Regions from separate parts of the Phenylobacterium sp. T106 genome, predicted to be linked through region 1. Evidence: predicted binding sites of a transcription regulator. Region 1 holds the regulator's gene; the other holds the start of a gene.

Region 1 (10,268 bases):
TCGATTTGGACCTTCGCCGTTTCGCCCATGAGACCCCCTTCGCGGCTGCGAGATGAAACACTCGTTCGAGGGCTTATACCTCTTTACGCGAGGAGCGAAAGCGCATCGTCGATGCGCCCGAGGCTCTCCTCCCGGCCGAGCGCGGTCATGGCCCCGGCGAGGTCCGGGGCCGGCGCGCCGCCGGACAGGACCGAGCGTAGCTGCGGGCCGAACTTGCCGAGCCCGATCCCCTGCGATTCCGCGAAGTTGCGCAGGCATCCTTCGAGCGTGGGGACGTCCCAGGCCGGCGATTCGGCGAGCGCGGCCCGCAGCGCCTGGAAGCGCGCCGCCATCTCGGGCTCGGCGAGCTGGGCCCGGGTCTTCTCCGGCAGCTCGAGGGGCCGCTCCTTGAGGGCGAACACGACCGCGTCGGCGAGGTCGAGGGTGGTCTTGGCGCCGTCCCGCACGAACGGGACGGTCTGGGCGATCAGCGTGTCGTCCCCGGCCCGCAGCCGCACGTCCCGGCTCTCCAGGACCTTGCGCACCAGGCCGGCCAGGCGAACCGGGTCGGCCTGGCGGATGTAGTGGTTGTTGAGGTGGTTCAGCTTGTCCCAGTCCAGGCGGGCGGGCGCGCTGACGACGTCCTTGATGTCGAACCACGCGGCGGCCTCGGCGTCCGAGAAGATCTCGTCGTCGCCATGCCCCCAGCCCAGCTTGGCCAGGTAGTTCCGCATGGCTTCCGGCAGGTAGCCCATATCGTCGAACTCGCTCACGGCCTGCGAGCCGTGGCGCTTGGAGAGCTTCTTTCCGTCCGGGCCGTTGATCATCGGCAGGTGCGCCCAGGCCGGGACCTCCCAGCCGAGGCCCTGGTAGATCAGCGTCTGCCGCGCGGCGTTGTTGAGATGGTCGTCGCCCCGGATCACGTGCGTGATCCCCATGTCGTGGTCGTCCACCACGACGGCGAGGTTGTAGGTCGGCGTGCCGTCGGTGCGCAGGAGGATGAGGTCGTCCAGCGTGCGGTTCTCGAACCGGATCAGGCCCTTCACCTGATCGTCCACCACGGTCTCCCCGTCCTGCGGCGCCTTCAGGCGCACGACGAACGGGCGGTCGGGGGCGTCGTTGGGCGACAGGTCCCGCCAGGGGGAACGGATCACGCGCCCTTCGGCCCGCGCCAACTCGCGCTCGGCCTCCAGCTCCTCGGGCGTCATGTAGTCGCGATATGCGGCGCCGCGGGAGAGCATCTCGTCCACGACCGCCCGATGCCGGTCGGCGCGCGCGAACTGGAACACCGGGGTCTCGTCCGGCTCCAGCCCGAGCCACGTCAGGCCGTCGAAGATCACCTGGACGGCGGCGTCGGTCGAACGCTCGCGGTCCGTGTCCTCGATGCGCAGCAGGAACTTCCCGCCCGTGTGACGGGCATACAGCCAGTTGAAAAGCGCCACCCTGGCCGTGCCAATGTGCATCATGCCGGTAGGCGAAGGGGCGATCCTGGTGCGGACGGGACGGTCTGACATCGAACTCGAGGGGATAGGGGAGGGGCTGGCCTCGACGGCGGCGGCGCCTCTTAACACGCGCGTTCCGCGGCTTCCTAGCCTGGGACGCATCCGGGCCTGGGTCTCCACGCAGGTGGAGCAGCAGGCCGACCGGTGGACACTGTGGGCCCCGGTGGCCTTCGGACTCGGCTGCAGCCTCTACTTCGCACTGATGCGCGAGCCGCAGGCCTGGGTCGCCTGGCTCCTGCTGCTCGTGTCGGCGCTGCTCCTGGGCGCGACGCGCTGGAGCTACTGGCGCGCCGCCACCATGGCGCTGGTCCTGAGCGCCGGCGTGGTGGGGGGCTTCGCCGTGGCCAAGCTGCGGGCGGAGGCCGTCAAGGCGTCCGTCGCCCAGGCGGGCGCGCGGCCCCAGTGGGTCGACGCCTGGGTTGTCGATGTGGCCGCGCCGGGCGAGGGGGGACAGCGCCTCCTGCTGGCGCCGACGCGCGTCGGCGGCTGGGACGCCGAGGCGACGCCGATCCGCGTCCGGGTGACGCTGAAGCCCGGCGCGGCGCTGCCGGCGCCCGGGGAGTCGGTGCGGCTGCTGGCCATCCTCAATCCGCCTCCGCCGCCGGCCAGCCCCGGCGCCTACGACTTCGCCCGCGACGCCTACTTCGAGAGCGTCGGCGCGGTCGGCCTCGCGCTGCGCGCCCCCGAGGCCACGACGCCTCCGGCCGAGCCGCCCTGGCGACTTGCCCTGGCGATGCGGGTCAACGCCGTGCGCTGGAATCTCACCCGCCGGATCGTCGAGGCGCTCGGGCCCGAGACCGGGGGCCTCGCTGCGGCGATGACGACGGGCCACGAGGCCTTCATTCCCAAGGAGCAGGTGGAGAACCTGCGGGCCGCGGGGCTTGCGCACATCGTCTCGATCAGCGGCCTGCACATGGCCATCGTCGGCGGCTTCGCCTTCGGGCTCGCGCGCCTGCTGATCGCCGCCTGGCCGTGGCTGGCGCTGCGCGTGCACGGCAAGAAGGCGGCCGCGCTGTTCGGCCTCGCGGCCGTCGGCGGATACCTGGTGCTCTCCGGAGCGCCGCCGCCCGCCGAACGGGCCGCCATCACCGCCGCGGTGGCGTTCGCGGCGATCCTGGCCGACCGTCAGGCGATCAGCCTCCACGCCCTGGCGCTGGCCGCCCTGGGCGTCCTTCTGCTCCAGCCGGAAGCGGTCACTGAGCCCGGCTTCCAGATGTCGTTCGCGGCCACCGCCGCCCTGGTGGCCCTGGCCGAGATCTGGCCGCGGCCGGTGAAGGAGATCCAGGCGCCCTGGGCGATCCGGGCGTTTCAGGCCGCGGTCACCTGGACCGCCGCGAGCATCGCCGTGAGCTTCGTCGCGGGGTTGGCCACGGGCCCGTTCGCGATCCAGCACTTCAACCGGGTCTCGACATGGGGCCTCTTCGCCAACCTCGCGGTGGCGCCGATCTCGTCCTTCCTGATGATGCCCGGCCTGGCGCTGGGGGCGGCCCTGACGCCCCTGGGACTGGGGCAGGCGCCCCTGGAACTGGCCGGCTGGTCCATCGGGCTGATGAACCAGGTGGCCGCCTGGGCGGCTCGCGCCCCGGCGGCGGAGATCCTCGTCCCGAGCGCGCCCGCGTGGGTGCTGCCGGCCAGCTTCCTGGGCCTGCTGTTCACATGCCTGTGGCGGGGCCCGCTGCGATGGATGGGTGTTCCGCTGGCCATGGCGGTGCTCTGGGCCCCCCGACCCGCGGCGCCCGACGTCTGGGTCGCCGCGGACGGCGCCGCCGTGGCCGTTCGGGATGGGCGGCAGGCCGTCCTGCTCCGGCCCGACGCCAAGCTGTTCGGCGCCGAGTTCTGGGCGCGCCGGCGTGGACTGGCCGCCGTGATCAGCGATGAGGAGCGCGACCGCCGCTTCGCGTGCGATCGCTGGAGCTGCGCGCCCGCGGCGGGGGCGCCGATACGCCTGGCCGCCGCCTGGAACGTGCGCCGCCCGCTGAAGGCCGGCCGACTGGAGGCGCTCTGCGCCGCCGCCGACATCGTCGTCCTGCGCAACGATGTCCGGCCGCAGGACTGCGCCGCGCCGCTCGTGCTCACCGGCGGGGATTTCGCGAAGGGCGGGTCGGCCGAGATCTACCGGGAGGGGAACGGCTGGCGCGTGGTGTGGGCCCAGGACCTGCGCGGCCGGCGGCCCTGGACCTGGGGGTTCGACCCGCGATGATGTTCGCCAGGCCGCTTCGCGCCCGGATCCGGGCGGGGGAGATCACCTCCAGCGTCCGGCTGTGGCTCACGCCCCGCGTGAAGGTCGGCGGGCGCTACCCGCTCCTGGACGGCTTCGTCGAGGTGACGCGGCTGCAGGAAGTGGACCTCGCCGACATCACCGACGCGATCGCGCGGGCCGGCGGCTTCGCGGACGTCGAGGACCTTATGAAAACCGCCCGCCACGGGCGTGGCGAGCGGGTCTTCATCGTCGACTTCGTGTTCGTGCCCGCCTGAGCGGGCAGGACAGCCTAGTGGTAGCGGCGGATCAGGCCGACCAGCTTGCCCTGCACCGACACCCGATCGGGGCCGAAGATGCGGGTCTCGTAGGCCGGGTTCGCCGCCTCGAGGGCTACCGACGCCCCCTTCTTGCGCAGGCGCTTCAGAGTGGCCTCCTCGCCGTCGACCAGGGCCACGACGATGTCGCCCGAGACCGCCGTGTCGGTGCGGCGGATGACCACGAAGTCGCCGTCGAGGATGCCGGCGTTGATCATCGAGTCCCCGGCGATCTCGAGCACGAAGTGCTCGCCGGCCCCGAGGATGGTCTCGGGCACGGGGATGCGGTCCTTCTCCTGCTGGATCGCCTCGATCGGCGTGCCGGCCGCGATGCGGCCCAGGATGGGAAGTTCGCGGGTGTCGTTGGCGATGGCGGGCATGGCGCTGCCGGCGTCGACCAGTTGCGGCTTGAAGGGCGCGCGTCCCTTGGGGGGCGCTGCCGCGGTAGCCTGCTGCGGGAGCTTGACCACCTCCAGGGCCCGGGCCCGGTGCGGCAGCCGCCGAAGGAAGCCGCGCTCCTCCAGCGCGGTAATCAGGCGATGGATGCCCGACTTCGACGCAAGATCGAGCGCCTCTTTCATCTCGTCAAAGGACGGGGAAACACCCGTTTCCTTGATGCGCTCATGGATGAACATGAGCAATTCGTGCTGCTTGCGGGTGAGCATCTCGGGCCCTCGTGGAACAAACCGCCAACTTCCGAGGATGTTCTCTAGGTGTTCCGCGTTAATGTCAAGTTACGCGGCGAGGCTCTGAAACTCTTCGGGAATTTGGCGGCGTCAGGCGGGAATCAACCGCCCAGCAACGCGCGAGTCGCCGCGGTGACGTCGGCCTGCCGCATCAGGCTCTCGCCCACGAGCATGGCCTTGGCGCCGGACCGCTCGAGGCGGGCGGCGTCGTCGGCGCCGAAGATCCCGCTCTCGGTGACCAGCAGAGCGTCCGCGGGCGCGGCGGCGGCGAGGCGCTCGGTCACGGCGAGGTCGGTGACGAAGGTGCGCAGGTCGCGGTTGTTGACCCCGACGAGGTCGGCGCCCAGGGCACCGGCGCGGGCCATCTCGGCCTCGTCGTGCACCTCGACCAGGGCGTCCATCCCGAGCCGCCGCGCTTCGGCCATCAGCTCGGCCGCGAGCGCATCGTCCACCATCGCCAGGATGACGAGGATGGCGTCAGCGCCCAGCGCCCGGCTCTCGGCGACCTGCCACGGATCGACGAGGAACTCCTTGCGCAGGCAGGGCAGGGCCGTCGCTTCGCGGGCGGCGGCGAGGTAGGCGTCCGCGCCCTGGAAGCTGGGGCCGTCGGTGAGGACGGACAGGCAGGCCGCGCCGCCGGCCTCGTAGGCGCGGGCCAGAGCCGGCGGGTCGAAGTCGGCGCGGATCAGCCCCTTGGAGGGCGAGGCCTTCTTGATCTCGGCGATCAGGGCGAGGCGGCCGGGCGCATGGCGGCGCTCGAGGGCGGCCCGGAAGCCGCGCGGCGGGCCGGGGGCTCGGCCGGGGTCCGCGGGGCCGGCGGCCTTCCGCGCGGCGACCTCCTCGCGCTTGTAGGCCGCGATCTTCTGCAGGATGTCGCCCATCAGCCGTCCAGCGAGCGAGGGGCGATGGCGACGAGCCTGTCCAGCGCGGTCTGGGCCCGGCCATCGTCGATGACCCGTCCCGCGAGCTCGACGCCCTCGCGCAGGGTTTCCACCTTCTCGCCCACCAGGAAGGCCGCAGCGGCGTTGAGCAGGACGATGTCGCGGTAGGGGCCTGGCTCGCCCTTGAGCAGCCGCCGCAGCGCCTCGGCGTTCTCGGCCGGCGTGCCGCCCGTCAGGTCGGCCAAAGCCGCGCGCTTCAGTCCCACGGCCTCCGGGGTGACGGTGAACAGGCGCACTTGGCCCTCGCGGAACTCGGCCACGCTCGTCTCGCCGGTCGTGGTCATCTCGTCCATGCCGCCGCCGTGGACGACCCACGCCCGTTCTGACCCCAGGGCGCCCAGCACCTGCGCCAGCGGCGCGACCCAGCGCTCGGCGAAGACGCCCACGACCTGCCGCTTCGCGCCGGCGGGGTTGGTGAGCGGACCCAGCAGGTTGAAGATGGTGCGGAAGCCGAGCTGCGCGCGGAGCGGCGAGACGTGCCGCATCGCGCCGTGGTGCGCCGGAGCGTACAGGAAGCAGATGTTGGCCTCGTCCAGCGCCTTCTGCTGGCGCTCCAGGCCGGCGTCGATGGCCACGCCGAGTTCGGAGAGCACGTCTGCGCCGCCGGACTTCGAGGTCAGGGCCCGGTTGCCGTGCTTGGCGACCTTCAGGCCGCCCCCGGCCGCCACGAACGCCACGGCGGTCGAGATGTTGAGCGTGTGCAGGCCGTCGCCGCCGGTCCCGCAGACGTCGATGACGGGGTAGGGCGGTTCGAGGTGGATGGCCGCCTTGCGCATGGCCCGCGCGCAGGCCGCGATCTCGCCCAGAGTCTCGCCCCGCATCCGCATGGCGGTCAGGGCCGCGCCGACCTGAGCCGGCGTCGGCTCGCCCCTCAGGCAGGCGGCGAAGAAGTCCTGCGCATCGTCCTCGGACAGGGTCGCGCCGTCGGCGAGGCGCATGAGCAGCGGCTTGAAGGCGTCGGACATGGGCGGAAGCTCAGACCTGCGCGATCCGCCTGACGCCGGCCAGGTCGAGGAAGTTGCCGAGCAGCTCGTGCCCGCATTCGGTCGCGATCGACTCGGGGTGGAACTGGACGCCGTGAATGGGGCGCGAGCGATGCTGCACGCCCATGATCTCGCCGTCCTCGGTCCAGGCGGTCTTCTCCAGGACCTGCGGCAGAACGTCCTCCTGCACCGACAGCGAGTGATAACGGGTGGCGGTGAAAGGGTTCTTCAACCCGGCGAACACACCCGTGCCGAGATGATGGATGAGGCTGGTCTTGCCATGCATGAGCGCGCGCGCCCGCACGACGGTCCCGCCGAAGGACTGGCCGATCGCCTGGTGGCCCAGGCACACGCCCAGGATCGGCAGGTTCTCCGGCGCCTGGGCGATCAGGTCGAGGCAGATGCCGGCCTCGTTCGGGGTGCACGGGCCGGGGCTCAACAGCACCGCTTCCGGCCGCAGGCCCAGCGCCTCGTCGACGGTGAGCGCGTCATTGCGGTGGACGAGCGTCTCCGCCCCCAGCTCGTTCAGGTAGTGAACGAGGTTGTAGGTGAAGCTGTCGTAGTTATCGACGACCAGGATCATGCAGGCTCCATAGGCTTTGCCGCGCCGACCGCCAAGCGGGATGCTCATGCCATGGGACTTCGCGATTCGGCCCTGGACCCCGACGAGCTCTCCAACGCCCGCAGCCTGCTGCAGCCGGCGGTGCGTCGCGACAGGGCGTGGCCGGCGCTGCTGGCGGCGCTCGCGCTGGCCGTCACCTCGGTGCTGTTTGCGAGCGCGATGGTGCTGGCCCCGCCGGTCACGACCAACCACGCTGCGCAGGGCGCCCCGGACTGAGCCGATCGGCCTACCCACTCGCGGCAGAGATGGTAGGTGGAGGCGACTTGCGCCGGAGACCGCGATGGAAGGCCCCACGTCCCACTTCTACTTCTCGCAGCGTCTGAAGCTGCACTATGTGGACTGGGGCAATCCCGACGCGCCCCCGATGCTGCTGGTTCATGGCGGGCGGGACCATTGCCGCAACTGGGACTGGGTCGCCGAGCGACTCCGTGACCGTTACCACGTGATCGCGCCGGACCTGCGCGGCCACGGCGACAGCGCCTGGGCCATCGGCGGCGGCTACGACATGGCCGCCTACATCTACGACGTGGCCCAGATCGTTCACCAGAAGGGCATGGCGCCGGCCACCATCATCGCCCACTCGCTGGGCGCGGGGATCGCCCTGAACTACTGCGGCGCGTTCCCCGAGGCCGCCCGCAAGGTCGTCGCCATCGAGGGGCTGGGACCATCTCCCGCAGTGATGGCCGAACAGGGCAAGCGGCCGATCGAGGAACGCATCCGCGCGCAGGTGGCGGACCGCCGCGAGAACTCCGGCCGCGCGCCTCGGCGCTACGCCAGCCTCGATGACGCCGTCGCGCGGATGGCCAGCGAGAATCCCCATCTGAACGAAGCGCAGGCGCGTCACCTGACGGTCTACGGCGCGCATCAGAACGAGGACGGGACCTACTCCTGGAAGTTCGACAACCACGCCCGCTGGGGCGGCGGCGTCGGCGGCCTGTCGCACGCCGACCAGCACCGCCTCTGGAGCCGGATCACCGCGCCGGTGCTGCTGGTGCGCGGCGCCGAGTCCTGGGCTTCGGACCCCGTTGTGGACGGCAGGATCCGGCACTTCCGGAACGCGCGCCTCGTGAACTTCGAGGGTGCGGGGCACTGGGTCCACCACGACCGGCTGGACGCCTTCATGGAGACGGTCGAAGCGTTCCTGGCGGAATAGCCGCCGGCCTCAGACGAACCGCCAGCTCTCCTCGGCCGCATCCCGCAGGGCGCGGGCCTTGTGCAGGGTCTCGTCGTACTCGGCGTCGGGATCGCTGTCGGCGACGACGCCCCCGCCGGCCTGGACGTACATGACGCCGTCCTTGAAGAGGGCTGTGCGCAGCACGATGCAGGTGTCGACGCTGCCGTCGGCGCCGAAGTAGCCGACCGCGCCCGCATAGGCGATGCCGCGCTTCTCGATCTCCAGCTCGTCGATGATCTCCATGGCCCGAACCTTGGGCGCGCCCGAGAGCGTGCCGGCGGGCAGCGCAGCCATGACCACGTCGACGGGATCCAGCCCCTCGGGCGCATCGCCTTCGACGTTGGAGACCAGGTGCATGACGCGGGCGTAGCGCTCGACGAAGAAGCTGTCGGTGACACGCACGCGGGGGCCCTGGGCGCGCGGCTGGGGCTCGTTGGCGCCGGCCTGCTTCAGCATGGCGACGCGGCCCACGTCGTTGCGGCCGAGGTCGAGCAGCATCAGGTGCTCGGCGCGCTCCTTGGGATCGGCGATCAGCTCCTGTTCGAGGCGGCGATCCTCCTCGGGCGTCGCGCCGCGCGGGCGGGTGCCGGCGATAGGACGGATGGTGATCTTGCCGTCGCGCAGCCGCACCAGGATCTCGGGGCTGGAACCCGCCACGTGGAAGGCGCCGAAGTCGAGGAAGAACAGGAACGGCGAGGGATTGCTCCGCCGCAGCGAGCGATAGAGCGCGAAGGGGTCGTGCGTGAAGGGCGCGCGGAAACGGTGGCTGGGCACCACCTGGAAGATGTCGCCGGCGCGGATGTACTCCTTCGCCTTCTCGACGATCCCGCGATAGGTCTCGCGGCTCACGGGGGTCGTGAACCTGTCCGGCTCGGGCGTCGCATCGCCACGCAGGCGCGGCGCCGACTTCCGGAAGTCGTCCGCGACCGCCTGGATCCTGCGCTCCGCCGCGGCGTAGGCGTCCTTCGCCGAGGTCGCGCCGTCGGGACGCACCGGCGTGACCACCAGGATCTCCTGCGCGATGGCGTCGAAGATCGCGACGATCGAGGGGCGCGCCATGACGCCGTCGGGAAGGCCCAGCGGGTCGGGATTCACGTGCGGCAGCCGTTCGACCAGGCGGATCGTGTCGTAGCCGAGCGCTCCGAAGACGCCGGCCGCCATGGGGGGCAGGCCCGCGGGCATCTCGATGCGCGAGGACGCCAGCAGGTCGCGAAGGCTGTCCAGCGCCCCGCCGTCCTGCGGCGTGAACCGGCCCGCCGCGATGTCGTCGCCACGGGCGATCTCGGCACGGTCGCCCTGGCAGCGCCACACCAGGTCTGGGTTCATGGCGATGGCGGAGTAGCGCGCCCGGAACGCGCCGCCTTCCACCGACTCGAACAGGAACGCGTACGGCTTGCCATGGCCGATCTTGAGGTAGGCCGAGACGGGCGTCTCGAGATCGTCGATCAGCCGCGTCCAGACAACCTGGGGAGCGCCGCCGTCGTAGGTGGAACGAAAGGCCTCGAACGGCGGCTCGCAGATCACTTCTTGGGCTCCGCCTTGCCCTTCTCGGCGGGCGCGAAGCCGGCGGCCGACCGCGCGAGCTCGGCGTTGGTCTTCACCTTCAGCTTCGTCCGGGCGTAGGCCTGGGCGCTGTCGGCCATCTCGCGGAAGATCGCCTGGGTCAGCTCGCCACGGTTGGTTTCCGCAAGCCGCGCGGCCGTGGGGCCCGCGTCCATGCGCACGTTCGAGACCTGGCCGACGGCCAGGCCGTTCGGCGCGCGGGCGCTCCAGGCTTCGCCGGGCTTCGCCGCGAAGGCGCGGCCGATGACCTCGCGGCCGAGCTGCTGCTGCGTCTCGGCCGTCTGGCGCGTCAGGCCGGGCACGC
Region 2 (10,268 bases), 670 kb from region 1:
AGCGCCTTGGAGACCCCGGCCTGCTCCAGCAGGTACCGCCGCGCCGACTCGCCCGTGAGCGCCTCGATCCGGCGGACGCCGGCCGCGACGCCCTGTTCGGAGACCACCTTGAAGAGCGCGATGTCGCCCGTCCGCGCCACATGGGTGCCGCCGCAAAGCTCGACCGAGTAGGCGCCGTCGCCGCCAAGAGCCTGTCCGAGCGTCAGCACGCGGACGCTGTCGCCGTACTTCTCGCCGAACAGCGCCATGGCGCCGGCCTCGATCGCCTCCTGCGGGCGCATGCTCTTGGTCTCGGCGGCCAGGTTCTGCCGCACCACGGCGTTCACCTCGGCCTCGATGCGATCGAGCTCGTCGGCGGTGAGCGGCTGGCCATGGCTGAAGTCGAAGCGGATGCGCTCGCCGTCCACCATCTGGCCCTTCTGGGTCACGTGCCGGCCCAGGACATTCCGCAGCGCGGCATGCAGGAGGTGCGTCGCCGAGTGGTTCGCGCGGGTCGAGGCGCGGTTGGCGGCGTCCACCGACAGCTGGACACGGGCGCCGGACGAAAGCGCCCCCTCGGTCACCTCCAGGTCGTGCACGTGCAGGTCGCCGGCCTGCTTCTGCACGTCGAGCACGCGGGCGCGGCCGCCGTCCCAGAGCACCTCGCCCTTGTCGCCCGCCTGACCGCCGCTCTCGGCGTAGAAGGGCGTACGGTCGAACAGCGCCTGCACGCGCGCGCCCGTCCCGGCGCCGTCGACCTCGCGGCCGTCCTCCACCAGGGTCAGCAGCTCGGCCGTGCCCTCGGTCTCGTCGTAGCCGGTGAACACCGTCGGCCCCAGCCGCTCGCGGATGGCGAACCACTCCGCGGCCGCCGCCACCTGGCCCGACCCCTTCCACGCGCCGCGCGCCATCTCGCGCTGGCGGCTCATGGCGGCCTCGTATTCCTCGAGGTTCACCGTGAGGCCCTTGGCCCGCACCGCGTCCTGGGTGAGGTCGAGCGGGAAGCCGTAGGTGTCGTAAAGGCGGAACGCCGTCTCGCCCGACAGCACGTCGCCCTGGCCGAGCCCGGCGGTGGCCTCGTCCAGCAGCGCCAGGCCGCGGCCCAGCGTCACGCGGAAGCGCTCCTCCTCCTGGCGCAGGGTGTCGACGATGGCGTCCTCGGCGCGGCGCAGCTCGGGATAGGCGTCGCCCATCTCCTTCACCAGCGTGGGCGCCAGGCGGTGCATCAGAGGCTCCTCGGCGCCCAGCAGGTGCGCGTGGCGCATGGCCCGGCGCATGATCCGGCGCAGGACGTAGCCGCGGCCTTCGTTCGACGGCATCACCCCGTCGGCGATCAGGAAGCTGGTCGAGCGCAGGTGGTCGGCGATCACGCGGTGCGACGGGCCGTTGGAGGCGCCGCCGGCCCCGCCCACCAGCTCGCGGCTGGCGGCGATGATCGTGCGGAACAGGTCGACGTCGTAGTTGTCGTGCACCCCCTGCAGGACGGCGGCCACGCGCTCGAGGCCCGCCCCCGTGTCGATCGACGGCTTCGGCAGCGGCTGGCGCGCGCCGTCGGCGAACTGCTCGAACTGCATGAAGACGAGGTTCCAGATCTCGACGAACCGGTCGCCGTCCTCGTCCGGGCTGCCGGGCGGGCCGCCGGGGATGTGCTCGCCGTGGTCGTAGAAGATCTCCGAGCACGGCCCGCAGGGGCCGGTGTCGCCCATGGACCAGAAGTTGTCGCTGGTGGGGATGCGGATGATCTTGTGATCGGGCAGGCCCGCGATCTTCTTCCAGAGATCGAAGGCCTCGTCGTCCGTGTGATAGACGGTGATCGTCAGCTTCTCGGGCGGAAGCTTGAACTCCCTGGTCAGCAGCTCCCAGGCCAGGACGATCGCCCGCTCCTTGAAGTAGTCGCCGAACGAGAAGTTGCCCAGCATCTCGAAGAAGGTGTGGTGGCGCGCCGTGTAGCCGACGTTGTCCAGGTCGTTGTGCTTGCCGCCCGCGCGGACGGCCTTCTGGGACGAGGCGGCGCGGGGCCACGGCGGCGTCTCGGCGCCGGTGAAGTAGTTCTTGAACGGCACCATGCCCGCGTTGACGAACAACAGCGTCGGATCGTTCTGCGGCACGAGCGGAGCCGAGGCGACGACGGCGTGGTCGTTCCTCTGGAAGAAGTCCAGGAAATGCGTCCGGATCTCGTTCAGGCTCGGCATCTAGGTCTCGGTTTCGAAAGGTGCGTTACGCGGCGCCCCTAGGTGGGGGCGCGTCGATTTACGCGAAACCTCGCGGATCGCAAAAGGCGACGCGGGCGCGGCGTCACAAAGCCGCCCAAGGCGCCCCGTCCCGCGGCGCCAGGTCGAGGCTTGCGGCGGCCCAGTCCAGATTTATCGCGGCCAGGCGGCCGAACACCCGGCGGAGCCAGGCGGGCGCGGCGTCGTCGCCCACCGCGCGCAGGGCCATGTCGGCGGCCTGGGCCGCAGCCCAGGCTCCGCCCTCGGGCATCAGGGACGCCGGAGCGGGGCCGCCTTCGAGATGGGCTGTCGGCAGAAGTGTGGCGAGGTCGGTCTCCGAGGCTCCGCGCACGGCGTGGCTCCAGTCCACGAACTTCACCCCGTCCGCCCCGAGCCAGATGTTGTCGCTGCGCATGTCGCCGTGGACGAACGCCGCGCCTGTCCGGACAAGGCCCTGCTCGGCGTCCAGCAGGCGGCCGCCCCAGGCCGCCAGCCAAGCCGGGGAGCAGATCCCGAGCCGAAGGATCGCTTCGGGCGCGGCCGCGATGTCCGCCCATCCGGTGGAGCCCGCCGCGCTCGCGGCCGCAAGCCCGTCGGCCGGCGCACGCGCCAGCCGCCGAAGGGCGTCGACCACGGCCGGGAGATCGCCGGGCCGCCACGCGACGCCCTGATGTCCCGCCGGCCAGCGGCCTTCGAGCGCCTCCAGCACGAGGACGGGGCGGTCCGGATCGTCGTCCAGCCAGGCCAGAACCCGCGGCGCGAGCTCGGGAGGCGCCGCCGACAGGGCCGTGCGCTCGTTTCGAAGCCACGCCGCCGTGGCCGGCGTGGTCGCGCCCTTGACGAACACATGCTGTCCGTCCGCCAGCGTGACGAGGAAGCGGTGAGCGGCCGAAAGGCCCGTGTCGGGCCGGACCTGGCGCGTCCAGGCGCGCCCCATCGCGCCCTCCACGCGCTTGCGCAGGTCCGCGGGAGGCTCCGGCTGGGCGCTGCTGGGGACGTAGTCGGCCATCGTTCCGCAACTCCGCCTCGCACGCTAGCGCATGGCCCCCGCCGCAGGCGACCCTGGGTACAATAGGCTCCCCCGCCGGCTGGACCCCTGGACGGGGGTGCGCCAAGGTGAGGCCAAGAGCGCGCCAGCCGCGCCGACGACCGAGGAAACCGCCATGAACGCCCCCGTCCTGACCAAGCACGTGCCCATCGAGGGCCTCCGTCGCACCGACTATGGCTCGTTCCAGGTCACGCCAGTGTCGCCGCACATCGGAGCCGAGATCCGCGGCGTCGACCTGGCCCGGCCAATGACGCCCCAGCTCCTGGCCGACATCCGCGCCGCCTGGGCCGACTGGTCGGTGCTCGTGTTCCGGGACCAGCGGCTGGACCGCGAGGCGCACAAGGCGTTCGGCCGCCACTTCGGCCGGCTGCACGTGCACCCCATGGCGCATGGCCGTCCGGACCAGGATCCCGAGATCCTGGTCGTCAAGACGACCGCGGCCTCGCCCTACACCGCCGGTGAGGCCTGGCACACGGACGTCAGCTGCGATCCGATCCCGCCGCTGGGCTCGATGCTCTACATCACCGAGACGCCGGCCTGCGGCGGCGGCGACACCCTGTTCGCCAACATGTACATGGCCTTCGAGATGCTTTCGCCGTCGATGCAGGCCTACATGGAGGGCCTGACGGCGGTGCACGACGGGGCGCTGCCCTACGTCGGCAACTACAAGTCCCAGCCGCCCGAGGGCGGGTACCCCCGCACGCGCCACCCGGTGGTCACGCGCCACCCGGACACCGGGCGCAAGGTGCTGTTCGTGAACTCGGGCTTCACCACGCACATCGAGGGCCTGCACCGCTGGGAGAGCCGCGCCCTGCTCGACATGTGCTTCGACCTGCTGAAGCGGGAGCCGAAGCTGCACTGCCGCGTGCGATGGGAGCCCAACACCCTCACCTTCTGGGACAACCGCTGCACCCAGCATCACTCGGTCTGGGACTACTATCCCCACTCGCGCTACGGCGAACGCGTGTCGATCGTTGGGGAAGAGGCTCCGGCGGCCTGAGCTTGGCGGCGTGAGCCCGCCGGCTTGAACTTGGCGGCTGAGCCTGCCCGGCGGAGCCCTCTCGGCTTGAACTCCGGGGCCTCAGCCCCCGGCGCAGACCAGCGCGGGCAGGTGAAGGTCGGGCGACTGGGCGTCGGCGGAGCCGAACGTTCTAACCGCAGAGCGCGGAGGAGGCGCGGGGGACGGCAAGGACTCTGCGCTCTCTGCGTTCGTTTCTGCGGCCTCCGCAGTTCAATCGAGCGCCTGCGACGTCCGCACAGGGGGCCGTCGGCCATATGCGATAGCCCTGCGGCGCAGACCGGACAGGCGGCCGGCCTCCCGCGCGAGGGTGGGAGGCGCGACGCGCGCCGCTTAGAGCGAGCCGTCCTCGTCGTCGGTCTCGCCCTCGGCCGGACCGACCAGGAGCTGCTCCTCGACAGTCTCCTTGGCGCCGCGGACCTGCCGCTCGATCTGCTCGGCGATGTCCGCGTTCTGCTTCAGGAACTCCCGCACGTTGTCGCGGCCCTGGCCGATGCGCTGGCTGTTCCAGGAGAACCAGGATCCCGACTTCTCGATCACGCCGGCCTTCACGCCGAGGTCGATGATCTCGCCCAGCTTGGAGATGCCCTCGCCGTACATGATGTCGAACTCGACCTCGCGGAACGGCGGGGCCACCTTGTTCTTCACCACCTTCACGCGGACGTTGTTGCCGACGATCTCGTCGCGCTGCTTCACCGAGCCGGTGCGGCGGATGTCGAGGCGGACCGAGGCGTAGAACTTGAGGGCGTTGCCGCCGGTCGTGGTCTCGGGCGACCCGTACATCACCCCGATCTTCATGCGGATCTGGTTGATGAAGATGACGAGCGTCTTGGCCTTGGAGATCGACGCGGTCAGCTTGCGCAGCGCCTGGCTCATCAGGCGGGCCTGCAGGCCGGGCAGCTGGTCGCCCATCTCGCCCTCGATCTCGGCCCGCGGCGTCAGCGCGGCCACCGAGTCGACCACGATCACGTCGATAGCCCCCGAGCGCACCAGGGTGTCGGTGATCTCCAGCGCCTGCTCGCCCGCGTCGGGCTGCGAGACCAGGAGCTCGTCGAGGTTGACGCCCAGCTTGTGGGCGTAGGCCGGGTCGAGCGCATGCTCGGCGTCCACGAAGGCGGCGGTGCCGCCGGCCTTCTGCACCTCGGCGACGACGTGGAGTGCAAGCGTCGTCTTGCCCGAGCTCTCCGGCCCGTAGATCTCGACGATCCGCCCCTTGGGCAGGCCGCCGATGCCGAGGGCGAGGTCGAGGCCGAGCGAGCCCGTCGAGACGGCCTCCACCTCCATGGTCGTCTTGTCGCCCAGCCGCATGACCGAGCCCTTGCCGAAGGCTCTGTCGATCTGCGCGAGCGCCGCTTCGAGGGCGCGCGCCTTTTCCGAATCTTCCTTGCCCACGAGCCTCAACGCCGACTGAGTCATTTCCGAACCCTCTCTATCGCAGATTCCCGCCGAACCGGTCGGGAGAACGCGTCGCCGCGTCGAGGACTCAAGCTGTACCGCCTTCACCGGATGTTCGCAAGACGTTCCGCGAACACGGCCGCGGCAGGAGCCGGCCTCGTCGTCGACCCGGTGCGACGCCCGCCCGGGTTGATGATCCTGTTCTGAGGATCAGCTACGTCAAAAGCGGTCGTAGATGACCGCCGCCCGCGCGATCAGCGCGTGTCGCGGCCGGGGACGGCCCCGTCGGCCGGCTCGGGCCCGGGAAGCGGCCGGGCGAGGTCTTCCGCCGCGTCGTTGGTGCTAGGGCTTCCCGTCGCCGCGGGCTGGTCCGCCTGCGGATGGTCGAGCCGGAGCGCATCGAGCGCCCGCTCGCCCTCCTGGCCGAAGAAGCTCCGCAGCCGCACGTCCATCTGGGGAAACGGGACCTCCACGCCCGCGCGGTCCAGCGCCTCGGCGATCGCCCAGGTGTAGGCGGCCTGCATGGCGGCGGGCCGCTTGACGGCGTCGAGGGTCGGCCAGACGAGCAGTTCGAACTCGAGCCCGGAGTCACCCAGGCCGACCAGCCACACCTGGCTGCGCTCGGTTTCGGTCTCCGGCAGGGTGAAGGGCACGCTGCGCGCCGCCTCGAGCACCACGCTGCGGACCTTCTCGCGATCGCTGCCGTAGGCGACCCTGAACGGTATGTGGATGCGCCGCCCCCGCCCGTGGAGCGTCCAGTTCACCACCGGCCCCTCGATGAACTTCGAGTTCGGGATGATGAGGTCGATGTTGTCGTTGGTGCGCACGTGCACGGCGCGAGGGCCGATCGTCTGGACGAGGCCGCGCCGTCCGTCCGCGAGCTCGACGTAGTCGCCCACGTTGAGGACCCTGTCGAAGATCAGCACCAGGCCGGAGACGAACTCCTTCACGATGCCCTGCAGCCCCAGGCCGACGCCCACGCCGACGGCGCCGGCGAACACCGCGAGGGAGGAGAGGTTGAGGCCCACCGTCGACAGTCCGGCGATGACCGCGAAGATCGCCAGGCCGTAGGTGACCAGCTTCTGGACGATGTAGAGCGCATCGGCGCCGTAGCGGACGCGGCCCCGGAGCCGGCCGATCCCGGCGCCCGCGAGCCGCGCCAGCAGCAGGCCCGCCACGATCATGCCCGCGCCGGCCACCAGTCCGCCCAGCGTGACGGGCGTGCGGCCTATGGCGAAGAGGACCAGGCCGCGCAGCTCATCGAGTTCCATGGGCCGCGAACGCCGCCTGCGGCGCAGCCGTTCCGGCTCAGAAGGGGAAGAAGTAGGGGATCGCCGCCACGCCGGCCGCCCAGGTGAGCACGTTGAGGGGCAGTCCGATCTTCAGGAAGTCGACGTAGGCGTAGCGGCCGAGCTGGTAGACGAGCACGTTCGTCTGGTAGCCGAAGGGGGTCGCAAAGGCCGCGCTGGCGGCCATCATCACCGCCACCAGGAACGGCCGCGGGCTGACGCCCAGGCTTTCGGCCAGCGCGATCGCGACCGGCGTCAGCAGAACCGCCACCGCGGCGTTGGACAGGATCTCGGTGAGGAACAGCGTGGCGCCGTAGATCAGGGCCAGGGCGGCGAGCGGCCCCAGCGCGCGCGTGCCCGACGCCAGGGTCTCGGTGGCGGCGGCCGCGAGCCCGGTGACCTCGAGCGAGAGGCCCACGACGACCATCCCCGCGATCAGCAGGAGGATCTCCGGGCGCAGGCCCTGGTAGGCTTCCTCGGGGGTGATGACCCGCATGGCCACGAGCAGGACCGCCCCCGCGAACGCCGCGGCGGCGATCGGCGCGAGGCCCAGGGCGGCCGCGGCCACGACGCCCACGAACACCAGCAGCGACGCCGCCGCCCGTCCCACCCGCAAGGGCGCGTCGGCCGGGTACATCCGGGGATCGTCGCGCGGATCGTTCAGCTCGGCGTCGGCGGGGCCCAGCGCCGGGCTCTCGCCCTCTCCGGTCCGCCCCGCCGAAAGCAGCCGTCCGGAGAACAGGAACAGGTAGACCGCGCCCACCAGCGCGATGACCAGCGCCACCGGCGTCATCTCGAATACGCCGAAGCCCGGTTGCCCGCCGCTGCGGGCCATGTCGTTGACCAGCAGGTTCGTGGAGGTGCCGATCAGGGTGCACGCGCCGCCGAGGATGGTGACGTAGGACAGCGGGATCAGGAACCGCTTGGCCGAAAGGCCCATCTGCTCGGCGATGTCCTTCACCACCGGTGCGCCCAGGACCACGATCGGGGTGTTGTTGAGGAACGCCGAGGCCACGCCGGACAGGGCGATCATGAGCCAGAGGCCGGCGGCCCCGAGCCGGCTGCACCCGCGCACCCCGGCGCGGATCAGCACCCCCAGCAGGCCCGACAGCTCCATGGCGCGGCAGATCACGAAGAGCGACGCGAGCGCGATGATCGCCGGGCTGGCGAAGGCCGCCTGCACCTCCACCGGCCGCAGCGCGCCCGACCCGAGCAGCACGGCGGCGCCGCTCAGGGCGACGACCTCGGAACGGAAACGGCCGGAAATCAGCGCCGCGACCACCGCCAGGAGCACAGCCAGCGACACGACTTGCGGCGTGGTCATCCGACGCCATCCCGCCACGCGACGCCGCGTGGCCCGGACGATGGCGATCGCCTCGACTTCCGGGAACTGAGGGCCTGCGCCACCCCACCGTCTCTGCTAATATCTCGCGATGCGAGACAATAGAGCGAGGCCGCCCGGCCGCAAGCTGAGCCTCGTGGCCCCCGTGGTCATCGCCGCTCTGGTGGCCGTCGTCCTGGCGCTGGCCTGGTTCGCCAGCCGCCCGGCGGACGCCCCCGCCGCGCCCCCGCCGCAGGTCACGCCGCCGGCGCCGGAACCGACGGCTGTCGCCGAACCGGCGTTGCTCACACGCGCGGACCTGATCGCCGCGGCGGAGACCGCCGCCCGCTCCGAGGCCTCGGAACAGGATCGTCGCCCCGAGCCGGCGTTGCTTGAAGGACGCGCGTTCCGGGTGGCGATCCCGTTCGGCTGCGACGGGCCGCAAGGCGGGGCCGGGCCGGCCCAGGCCGGCTACGCGCTGGACGCCGAGACCCGCACCCTGCGCATCACGGCGCGCCCGATCGACTGGACGACGCTGCCGCTCGTCCGCGAGGCGGCGGACGCCTCCCGGATCGAGGCCGTGGAGGGGTTCTGGATCCCCAGGCCCTGGCGCGCGTCGGACTCCTGCCCGCCTCGGCGCGATCGCCCTGCCCTGGCGACGCCGACCCCGCCTGCGCCCCAGACCGTGGGCCTCGCGCACGTCTTCGAGACGGGCAGTTCACGCCTCGAACGGCGAAGCGACCGGCCCTACCAGACCACCCGGAAGCTGGGCCCCGACGCGCCGCTGCCCCTCGCCACGCCCTTCCAGCTCGTCCTGGAGGGCCGGGTCGCGGCCTGGCCGGACGGGAAGCCGGTGCGCTGCTGGAGCGAGTCGGCCGACCACCGCCCGATCTGTCTCGTCGCCGTCGACCTGCAGAAGGTGACGCTCCTCGACCCCGTCAGCGGCGAGTCCCTCGCCGAGTGGGGCCCCTGATGGCGCATCCCGCCGCGATCACAGCGCGCTCAGGCGGCCGCCAGGTCCGGTCCCTCCGCCGGGAAGCGGACGACCGGCAGGCCCGATTCGCCCGCGGCCTGGCCCTCGGGCTGCAGAGCCGGGGTGTAGCAGGGGACGCCCCATAGCCGCTGCAGTTCGCCAGCCAGCTCCTCGTTCGTCCGCCGGCCGGCATTGGGCCCCACCAGAAGCGCGGCCGCCGGCGCGGCCTGCATCGCCAGGGTGAGCGCCAGGGACGCCGTGGGCGCGGGGCCCACCACCACGCGGCCGGCCCGGTGCAGGCGATCCATCCAGCGCACCGCGCGCGCCTCGTCGGCGCACACGAGCAGCACCGGTCCTGAGAGGTCGTCGTTCATGTCGTCTCCTATGGGTTCAGGCCCGACTGTCGCACCCGCGCCCGCAACTCGCCGGACTCGCCGAGCACCTCGAGGGTGACGTCGAACCCGACCGCGGCGTAGGCGCGGGCAAGACGGCGCGCGTGCCGTTCGGCGGACCCGCCGCTGGGGAAGCAGGCGGGCTCGAGGTCCTCGGCCTCGACCCGCCACGGTCCGTCATCGCTGCGCACGCGGACCCGACGCTCAAAGTAGAAGCCGCCGGGCGCCCAGGCGCGCGGGAGCTCCGGATACGTCGGGTCGAACGCCATGCTGTGGGCGGCCACGTGGTCCCTCATTCTCTGCAAAGCCCGCTCCTGGCGGGCGGTCGAGCGGCGGGCCAAGGCCTGAACACCCCGTCCGCCGCTCTCCACCGGGGAGCCGCGGCTCTGCGGCCGACGACCCACATGTATCGTATCGCGATACGTCTTTGCGGCGCAAATCACAGCCGCGGGAGGCGCTGCGACGTGCGCCCCGGGCGCGCGCGCTCGCCCCTGGCCAGGGATGGGCAAATCGCTGATGCTCCAGCCTACGTCCTTCCCCGACGAGCCGACCGCGCCCGGCTCAAGAGGCTGCGCTTGGAACAGACGCCGATCCGACGCCGCAAGCTCGTGCAGGCCGACTACGCGGCCCTCGGGGCGTTCCG

Evidence for each region. Region 1 encodes LexA, which represses DNA repair genes until DNA is damaged. Its sites were predicted from a motif close to ATGTTCNCNANNTGTTCT; they were not measured.
Region 2: the regulator LexA is predicted to act here: its motif matches at 5,762-5,779, upstream of recA (recombinase RecA).

What each region holds. Positions count from the first base shown of each region.
Region 1 is NZ_JBXVWA010000001.1:146,152-156,419, reverse strand. It holds gene gltA (citrate synthase) at 1-29, opposite strand, end outside; gene gltX (glutamate--tRNA ligase) at 84-1,493, opposite strand; gene AC2D8W_RS00770 (ComEC/Rec2 family competence protein) at 1,444-3,681, shown strand; gene AC2D8W_RS00765 (ASCH domain-containing protein) at 3,678-3,956, shown strand; gene lexA (transcriptional repressor LexA) at 3,971-4,660, opposite strand; gene trpC (indole-3-glycerol phosphate synthase TrpC) at 4,783-5,562, opposite strand; gene trpD (anthranilate phosphoribosyltransferase) at 5,562-6,587, opposite strand; gene AC2D8W_RS00745 (anthranilate synthase component II) at 6,598-7,188, opposite strand; gene AC2D8W_RS00740 (hypothetical protein) at 7,240-7,443, shown strand; gene AC2D8W_RS00735 (alpha/beta fold hydrolase) at 7,508-8,380, shown strand; gene trpE (anthranilate synthase component I) at 8,390-9,925, opposite strand; gene AC2D8W_RS00725 (peptidylprolyl isomerase) at 9,922-10,268, opposite strand, start outside.
Region 2 is NZ_JBXVWA010000001.1:815,177-825,444, forward strand. It holds gene alaS (alanine--tRNA ligase) at 1-2,171, opposite strand, end outside; gene AC2D8W_RS04040 (aminoglycoside phosphotransferase family protein) at 2,275-3,198, opposite strand; gene AC2D8W_RS04045 (TauD/TfdA dioxygenase family protein) at 3,353-4,237, shown strand; gene recA (recombinase RecA) at 4,589-5,671, opposite strand; gene AC2D8W_RS04055 (mechanosensitive ion channel family protein) at 5,905-6,921, opposite strand; gene AC2D8W_RS04060 (SLC13 family permease) at 6,959-8,263, opposite strand; gene AC2D8W_RS04065 (hypothetical protein) at 8,373-9,233, shown strand; gene AC2D8W_RS04070 (hypothetical protein) at 9,263-9,607, opposite strand; gene AC2D8W_RS04075 (hypothetical protein) at 9,616-9,909, opposite strand; gene AC2D8W_RS04080 (MarR family winged helix-turn-helix transcriptional regulator) at 10,201-10,268, shown strand, end outside.